2 regions of the Telluria sp. RB2R28 genome follow, and region 2 is predicted to be linked to the other one. Evidence: riboswitches for the same ligand, from Rfam matches in the RefSeq annotation. Region 2 holds a riboswitch; the other holds the start of a gene.
The links. Region 2 has a riboswitch for cobalamin ahead of AC56LV_RS00855 (TonB-dependent receptor). Riboswitches for the same ligand answer to the same signal wherever they lie in the genome.

Region 1 (4,630 bases), on a different contig from region 2:
GGCCGCCGCCCATAGCGACCTTTTCATTACTCATGCATATTCCTGTTATTGCCCCGATCGCCCATGCGGCGCTGTCCCAATCCCTGGCCGCCGCGATCAATAACAAGACCAAGCCGCTTGGTAGCCTGGGACGTCTCGAGGATCTCGCCTGCCAGTTGGGCCTGATCCAGCAGACAACCCGGGTGACGATCGACCAGCCTGCCATCCTCGTTTTCGCAGCCGACCATGGCGTGGTCGCCGAAGACATTTCCGCCTATCCCCAGGACGTCACCTGGCAGATGGTCGAAAACTTCCTCGCCAACGGCGCGGCCATCAATGTGTTCGCGCGCCAGAATGGCTGCGCGCTGCGCGTGATCGACGCCGGCGTGAATCACGACTTCGGCGTGCGCGCTGGTCTGCTCGACCGTAAAGTCGCCAACGGCACGAACAACTTCGCCATCGCACCGGCGATGTCGGCGCAGGACTGCGCCACCGCCCTCGAACATGGCATGGCCCTGGCGCGCGACCTGCCCGGCAATGTCGTGGGCTTCGGCGAAATGGGCATCGGGAACACGACCGCCGCGGCAGCCCTGATGCACAAGCTGACCGGCCAGCCGGCGGCTGCCTGCGTCGGCGCCGGCACCGGCCTGACGCCTGATGGCATCAGCCATAAAGAACGCGTGGTTGCTGCTGCCGTCGCGCATCACGCCAGCGTGCGCGAACCGCTCGACGTCCTCGCCACCTTCGGCGGCTTCGAAATCGCGATGATGGCCGGCGCCATGCTGCAGGCAGCCAGCCTGCGCAAGGTGCTGCTGATCGACGGCTTCATTGTCACCAGCGCGCTGCTGGTCGCCGCGCGCCTGCAACCGGCGATCCTCGACTACTGCGTGTTCGCGCACTGCTCGGGCGAGCATGGCCACGCCCTGCTGCTCGATCAGCTCGGGGCCAGCCCGCTGCTCGACCTGGGCCTGCGCCTGGGTGAAGGCACCGGCAGCGCACTCGCTCTGCCCTTGCTGCACGCGGCGGCCAACTTCCTGAGCGAGATGGCGACCTTCGCATCGGCCCAGGTCTCGGGACAACTCGGCGAGCACGCGGGATGATCCATCAACTGCGCCTGTTCTTCATTGCGCTGCAGTTTTTCACGCGGATCCCGATCCCGCACTGGGTCGGCTTCGAGCCGGCCTGGCTCAATCACGCGTCGCGCTACTTCCCGCTGGTCGGCGTCGTGGTGGGCGCGATCGGCGCGGCCGTCTACGTCATCGCCGCGCACTGGCTGCCAGCGCCAGTGGCCGCCGTCCTTTCCACGGCCGCGACGATCTACCTCACCGGCGCTTTCCACGAAGACGGCTTTGCCGATACCTGCGATGGTCTGGGCGGCGGCATGACGAAGGAGCGCGCTCTCGAGATCATGAAGGATTCGCGCGTCGGTGCGTATGGCGCGATCGGTATCGTCTGCATGCTGGGCGCGAAGCTGGCCGCACTCGCCACGCTGCCGCCCTTGACTGCTGTCGGCGCCCTGCTGCTGGCCCACCCGCTTTCGCGCCTGGCCGCCACGTCCCTGATCTGGCAGATGGAATATGCTCGCGCGGAAGGCAAGGCCAAGCCGCTGGCCGTGCGCATGAGCAGCAACGAATTCGGGATCGCAACGCTCACGGTGCTGATGCCAGCGATCGTGCTGCTCGCCGTCGGCCTGCTCGACCTGGCGGCGATTGGCGCGGCGCTGTTCGCGGCCTTGCTGGCCACGCGCTGGCTAGCCCGCACATTCACGCGCCGGCTGCAGGGCTATACGGGCGACTGCCTGGGCGCCGTGCAGCAGTTGGCCGAAGTCGCCATCTATATCGCGGTACTGGCCACGCTCGGGCGCGGCGCGCTGGCCTGATGCGCCTGTACCTCGTACGCCACCCGAAACCGGGCGTGCCGGCCGGGCACTGCTACGGCCGCACCGACCTGCCAGCGCAAGCAACAGACACCGCACGCGTGCTGGCGGCGCTGACCAATCAAGGCCTGCCCGGCACCATGCCGGTCTACGCCAGCCCTTTGCAACGCAGCGCCGTATTGGCGCAGCAGCTGTCAACCGCGCCCACGTTCGACGCACGCCTGGCCGAGATGGACTTTGGCGCCTGGGAGCTGCGCCACTGGGACACTATCGCCCGGGACGAGATCGATGCCTGGAACGCCGACCTGCTCCACTACCGCCCCGGCGGCGGCGAAAACGTCCTGCAGGTGGCCGTGCGCGTGGCCGCGTTTCGGGCCGACATCCAGCGCGCAGGGTGCGCCGCAGCACTCGTGATCTGCCACGCCGGCACCATGCGCCTGCTGCACGCCATGTCCGGCGGCGGTACATTGGAGGATGCTGCGCTGCGTGCGGCATCGACACCACACCAGATCGGCTATGGCGAAGTCATGGTGCTGGAAATATGACAATGCCCGGTTCAACCACCTTATAATGAGCGCGTTTTGGTGCTCGCACCTGCGTTCGCAGGCGCAGTTAAACGGGAAACACGAAGCCCTTCACAGGGCCAACGCGTGCTGCCCCCGCAACGGTAAGCAAGTGCTGCAGCCTTTCATCGGGCCCTGCGGCAAACCGCCCCCTCATACCACTGTGCTTTTCTGAGCATGGGAAGGTCGGACGGCCATACTTGTCAGCCCGGATACCGGCCAAAAGGTGGATACGCGCACAGCGCGATCCTTTGAATCCAGCCCACGGGGACGTCGGCGGGATGCCTTTGATAAGAACCACTCATGAATTTTCCAGTAAGCCGGCAAGCGGCCGCCGTGTCGCTCGCACTCGCCCTCATCTCGTCCACCGCCATCGCCGAAGTCGCTGACACCGTCGTCGTCACCGCCACCCGCACGCCGCAACCCGCTGCAGACCTGATCGCCGACACCACCGTCATCAACGCCGAAGAAATCGCGCGCTCGGGCGCCGGCTCGGTGGCCGACATCCTGCAGCGCCAGCGCGGCATCGAGATCGCCCGCAACGGCCCGGCCGGCACGGCCACCAGCGTCTACGTGCGCGGCGCGAACGCCAACCAGATCGTCGTGCTGCTCGACGGCGTGCGCATCGCCTCCGGCACTACCGGCACTGCCAGCTGGAATGCCATCCCGCTGGGCGCCATCGACCGCATCGAAATCGTCTACGGGCCACTGAGCACGTTGTACGGCGCCGACGCCATCGGCGGCGTGATCCAGATATTCACCCGCAAGGGCGAAGGCGCACCTGTCGTCACCGCTTCGCTCGGCGCCGGCAGCAACGCGACGCTGCAGGGCGATGCAGGCATCTTCGGCAGCAGCGGTGGCCCGAATGCCATCAGCTATGCCTTCGGCGCCGGCTACGAAGAGTCGGATGGCTTCTCGTCCACGCGGCCGGGTGCGTCGGGCTACAACGCCGACGAAGACGGCTATCGTCGCCGCAACGCCAATGGTCGTGTGTCGATGGCGCTCGCGCCGGGTCACGAGATCGGCGCCCAGTTCCTGGCCAGCCGCACGTACAGCCAGTACGATGCCAGTGGTTCCGGCAGCTACGATGTGCACAGCGACACGGACCTCAATACCGCCGCCGTCTTCATGACCAACCAGATCCTGCCGAACTGGCGTAGCACCGTGCAGTACGCGCGTTCGGAAGACAAGTCGGGCAGCTTCAGCAACGCCACGGCCAGCGGCGCCAGCCAGGCCGACACCGAGCAGAACGAATTCTCTTGGCAGAACAACGTCGCCATTGGCCAGGACACGCTGCAGCTGCTGTTCAACCACCGCAAAGAAGAGGTCGCGTCGATGCGCAAGACGCGCATCACCAATTCATATGCAGCGGCGTATTCGGCCAAGCGCGCCAATCATCTGTTCGATGTCAGCGCGCGCCAGGACCGCTCGGTCTACGGCAGCCAGAATACCGGCGCCGCCGGCTACGGCTACGAGTTCGGCAACGGTCTGCGCGCCACCGCCAGCATCGGCACGAGCTTCCGCGCCCCGACTTTCAATGAGTTGTACTTCCCGAACTACGGCCTGGAGACGAACAAGCCGGAAAAAGGCCGCAACCGTGAAGTGGGCCTGCGCTACGACGGCAACGGCTACAACCTCGACGCCACGTACTTCCACAATCGCCTGACCGACATGATCGTATCCAGCACGCCATGCCCGGACGGTATCAACCGCAGCTGCGCCTACAACGTCAACGAAGCCACGCTCGAAGGCTTCTCGCTGGCCGGCAGCACGCGCCTGATGGACGTGAACCTGCGCGCCAGCCTCGATTGGCAGGATCCGCGTGACGACACCACCGGCCGCCAGCTGGCGCGCCGCGCGAAGAAGCACGCCAACTTCGCGGCCGACTACGTGATGGGCCAGTTAAAGAGCGGCGCCGAGCTGACCGTGTCGGGTGACCGTTTCGACAACGCGCCCAATACCAGCCGCCTGGGTGGCTACGGCTTGCTGAACCTGTACACCACGTATCAGTTCACGCCCGACTGGTCCTTGCTGCTGCGCGTGAACAACGTCACGGACAAGAACTACGAAGTGGCGCGCAACTACGGCACCAGCGGCCGCACCTGGTTCGCGTCGCTGCGCTACGGCATCCGTTAAGCTGGCATTTTCCGCCCGCGGCGCACGCGCCGCGGGCATCGATCAACTATCAGGGCCCGCATGCAAGCACCCGTCC
Region 2 (4,630 bases):
AGCCGCGCAGCACCCCGACCAGCTGTATCCGAACCAGCCTGTGCGCGAATCGAACCCAATGCGTGTCGATGGCGGCGACAGCGATCCGGGCGTGCTGGTGCAGACCGCGCAGTCACGTGTCTACCTGGCGGCGGGCGAAACAGTCGAGTTTGCGCTGCGCGCTGTTGACGCGCACGGCGCCGCGCTGCCGCTGGTGGTCACACGTGCGCTGGTCCAGGGGATGGTTGCGCAGGGAGCGCGCCCCGCGCCCAGCGCGACGCTGGCGTTTTCAGAGGATGACGGCGGCAACTGGCGCGCCACCTTCACGCCGCAGGCGGGCGCGCTGGCCGGCTTTCACGGCACCATCCGCAGCGAAGTGCGTTTCAGCGCGGCCGGCCGTGCGGGTGTCGTGTTGTTCGACGTGATTTATTCGCCCGAGTTGCCTGCCGTGTGGGCGGGCGCGCCGCGTGAAGCGATCGGCGCGGACGCGCTCGAGTTCATGCTGCCGCTCGATGTGCGCCTGGCTGGCCGCTACGTGGTCAGTGGCCGCATCGACGATGCGCTGGGCCGCCCGTTCGCGCTGGCGAGCTTCAACGAACTATTGGGGCAGGGCACGCAGTCGGTAGCGTTGCGCGTGCATGGCAAGCTGCTGCACGACACCGATCCTGGGCCGGCGTTGCCACTGGTGCTGCGCGATGTCGAAGGTTATTTGTTGCGCGAGAATGCCGACCCGGACCGGCTGCTCCTAGCGCGCCGCGAGGGACCCGTGCTGGTCAGCCGCACGCTGTCGCTATCGGGTGTGCCCAATAGCGAATGGCAGAGCGAGGAACGCAGCCGCTACCTGGCCGAGTATGCGAAAGACCGCGCGGCGGCGCGCGAGCGCTTGGCGGCGTTCGATCCGGCGGCCACCTTGCCGCCTCTTGCGTGCAGCGGGCCGGGGCTGGTTCAGTAGGGCACCAGCGGCAACTCCACCAGCGCGGACACCGCGATGGCGCAGCACAGCAAGCCCACGCCATACCAGCGTGCCATCGATCGTTTCAGTCTGTCCCGTGCGCGCATATGTCGTCTCCGCTGGCGGCCCGCCACCGTGCGTGGCCAAGGGCCAGTGTGCACGCCGAATATGTCAACAGTGTTGCAACGGCTCAACGTCATGCGCAAGAGAAAGACCGGGTGTGGCGGGTTCACCACGCTCGCGTGCGCCACCAGCGTAAAATAGCACCCTGAACGAAAGATAAAGAAAGCAACAGCATGTCGATACAATGGTTCCCGGGCCACATGAACGCGGCCAAGAAGGAAGCGGCCGAGCAGATGGAGAACATCGATCTGGTGATCGAAGTCCTCGATGCACGCCTGCCCGAGGCGAGCTGCAACCCACTGGTGGACCAGCTGCGCAAGTTCCGCCAGCGTCCCAGTCTCAAGATCCTGAACAAGATCGACCTCGCCGATCCGGTCGCCACCGCTGCCTGGAAAGCCTATTACGATGCGCAGGACGGCGTCACGGCCTACCCGATGACGACCAAGAAGCCGGCCGACGTCGCCCGCATCCCCGATCTGGCCCTGTCGCTGGCGCCGCACCGCGGCGTGCCAACGAAGCCGCTGCGCATCATGATCATGGGCATCCCCAACGTCGGCAAGTCGACGTTGATGAACGCGCTACTGAAAAAACGCGTGGCCAAGGTGGGCGACGAGCCGGCCGTGACCAAGGTCCAGCAGCGCCTGTACCTGAACAAGAACGTGGTCCTGGTCGACACGCCCGGCATGCTGTGGCCAAAGATCGCCATGGCCACCGACGGCCTGATGCTGGCAGCCAGCCACGCCATTGGCACCAACGCGCTGGTCGAAGAAGAAGTGGCCGAATACCTGGGCGAACTGCTGCTGCAGCGCTACCCGCACCTGCTCACCGCGCGCTATGGCCTGAAAACCGAGGGCATGGATGGTGTGGGCGTCATCGAAGGCGTCGCGATGCGCCGGGGCTTCCGTGTGCGCGGCGGCGAGTACGACTACGAAAAGGCAGCGCACTCGCTGCTGCAGGATTACCGCCAGGGCGCCCTGGGCCGCATCAGCCTGGAAACGCCGGATTCGCGCGCGGCCAGCCTGGCCCTGCACGCGGCCGAAGTGGCCGAGAAAGCCCGCCTGGCCGCCGAGAAGCTCGCTGCCAAGCTCGAAGAGCAGTCGCGCGGCAAGCGCGGCAGCTGACCCGACAGGGCGCGTGCCGACACGGTATAATCGCGCCGTTTTGGTGCTCTCGCGCGCATTCCAGCGCGCGAAGTTAAACGGGAAACACGACAGGGCTGCGCCGCGCGCCGTCCTGGAAGTGTGCTGCCCCCGCAACGGTCAACAAGCGCCGCGTCCGCACATCCTGCGCCGCGGCAGACAATCTCGATAACCACTGTCCGCACGACAGGAAGGTGAGGGCGTCCGCTTGCCAGCCCGGATACCGGCCAGGACAGGTGGAAGCGCAAGGCGCTTCCTTCGACGCCAGGCTGCGGGGACGCAGCGGGGCGCCCTTTACCGAGAACACATTCATCATGACTTTTGCAGCTCCCGCGCGCCGCGCGCCCCTCGCCGTGGCGTGCGCCTTCGCCGTGTCCACCTTCGCCACCCTCGCCACCGCGCAGGAAACGCTGGCGCCGGTCGTCGTCACCGCGTCCCGCTTCCCGGCCACCGCCACGCCAATCGGCGCCACCGTGATCACCGCCGAGCAGATCCGCAGCGCCGGCGTGGCCGACGTCAATGCCGCCATTCGCAAGATCGGCGGCGTCTTCGGCCGCCAGAGCCTGGACGGCTCGCCCGACTTCAGCCTGGACCTGCGGGGTTTTGGCACCAACAGCGCGCAGAACGTGGTGGTGATGGTCGACGGCGTGCGCCTGAATGAAAATGAGCTGGCCAGCACGGTGCTCTCGAGCATCCCGGTCGACACGGTCGAGCGCATCGAAATCACCCGTGGCGGCAGCAGCGTGCTGTACGGCGACGGCGCCACCGGCGGCGTGATCCAGATCTTCACCCGCCGTCCGCAAGGCAGCGGCACGCGCGGCACCCTGTTCGTGGAAGGTGGACGCTTCGACGCGCTCGACCTGCGCGCCTCGATCGCGCATGGCGCCGGCCCGTGGTCGTTCGACGCCGCCGTGGCCGACCGCCGCACCGACAACTACCGCGACAATAACAAGTACGAGCAGACGAGCTTCAGCGGCGGCGTGCAATATGCGTACGCCGCGAATGGTCGCGCTGGCCTGCGTTTCGAGAGCTCGCGCTCGAACTCGCGCCTGCCGGGTTCGCTGACCGACGCGCAGTTCCAGTCGATCCCGACCCAGAGCAATACGCCGGATGACTTCGGCTCCCTCGACACCGACCGTGTCAGCGCCTTCGTCGAACATCGCATTGGCGCCATCGAACTGGCGGCCGAGCTGTCGCACCGCGAGCGCGATGTTGGCTCGACGTATGTGTTCTCGGGCTTCCCATCGGCCTCGCGCTACCAGTCCGAGCAGACCCAGTTCTCGCCACGTCTGCGCCACACCGCCACGCTTGGCGACAAGCGCAATGAATTCGTCACCGGCATCGACCTGACCCGCTGGGATCGCCAAGTGACGTCGAGCTTCTCGGCCGGCGACGCGAAACAGGATTCCAAGGCGATCTATGTGCGCGACGAACTGACCTGGAACGCGCCGCACAATGCGCGCCTGGCCGTCGGCGCGCGCCATGAACGTTTCGACAAGGACTACGCCGACCCGCTCGCTTTCACCGCCCCGGAAGACACCGGGCAGTCGGTCAATGCGTTCACGGTCGAAGGCAGCGTCGACGTCGCGCGTGAAGTGACCATGTTCGCCAAGGCCGGCCGCAGCTACCGCATCGCCAATATCGACGAAAACTCGTACCGCGCCACAACGGATGTGCTGGCACCGCAAACCTCGCGCGACCTGGAGCTCGGCGTCGCCTTCGGCAACGATGCGCGCAAGGCCACGGCTCGCGTATTCCGGCACCGCCTGACGAACGAAATCTTCTTCGACCCGACGCTGGCGGGCGGCTTTGGCATCAACACCAACCTTGATCCCACCCGGCGCCAGGGTGTCGAAGTCGAAGGGCAGGCGCTGCTGGCGAACAACCTACGCCTGACGGGTGCCTGGCAATACGTGCAATCCGAGTTCCGCGATGGTCCGAACGCCGGCCGCGAGATGGTGCTGGTGCCCAAGCACGTCGTGACGACGCGCCTGGCCTGGACTCCAGGCAATGGCCAGACCGCCGATGTCGGCGCGCAGTGGGTGGCCAGCCAGCGTTTCGGCGACGACTTTGCCAACAGCTGCGACGCCCGCCTGCCGTCGTACACCACGGTCGACGCCCGCTATGCGCGCCGCTTTGGCCCATGGGAAGCGTCGGTGTCGGGCCTGAACCTGCTTGATCGTCAGCACTACAGCTATGCGTTCAGCTGCCGCGCCGGGATTTACCCGAGCGATGGCCGCCAGCTGAAGGTGTCGCTGCGCTACGACTTCTGATCCATGTTCTGCCGGGCGCGGACGGCTGATGTATTTGCATGCATGTTTCAGCGGTAAGCAAATGCAATAAATCGCGCCCTGCAGACAGGGAAACGGCAAAAAGTGGTAATCTCGCGATCGTTCGCTCAATCATATATGTGGAAGGATGTTATGCGCACTCTGCG

Region 1: it holds a riboswitch for cobalamin, as region 2 does, so the genes downstream of both, AC56LV_RS24310 (TonB-dependent receptor domain-containing protein) here and AC56LV_RS00855 (TonB-dependent receptor) in region 2, are expected to answer to the same signal.

Annotation. Positions count from the first base shown of each region.
Region 1 covers NZ_JCASIK010000012.1:13,315-17,944, reverse strand. The annotation lists gene AC56LV_RS24330 (hypothetical protein) at 1-34, opposite strand, end outside; gene cobT (nicotinate-nucleotide--dimethylbenzimidazole phosphoribosyltransferase) at 33-1,079, shown strand; gene AC56LV_RS24320 (adenosylcobinamide-GDP ribazoletransferase) at 1,076-1,858, shown strand; gene AC56LV_RS24315 (histidine phosphatase family protein) at 1,858-2,400, shown strand; cobalamin riboswitch at 2,421-2,656, shown strand; gene AC56LV_RS24310 (TonB-dependent receptor domain-containing protein) at 2,722-4,554, shown strand; gene AC56LV_RS24305 (FecCD family ABC transporter permease) at 4,615-4,630, shown strand, end outside.
Region 2 covers NZ_JCASIK010000001.1:191,224-195,853, forward strand. The annotation lists gene AC56LV_RS00845 (hypothetical protein) at 1-931, shown strand, start outside; gene ylqF (ribosome biogenesis GTPase YlqF) at 1,228-2,175, shown strand; cobalamin riboswitch at 2,201-2,439, shown strand; gene AC56LV_RS00855 (TonB-dependent receptor) at 2,508-4,466, shown strand; gene AC56LV_RS00860 (thiol:disulfide interchange protein DsbA/DsbL) at 4,617-4,630, shown strand, end outside.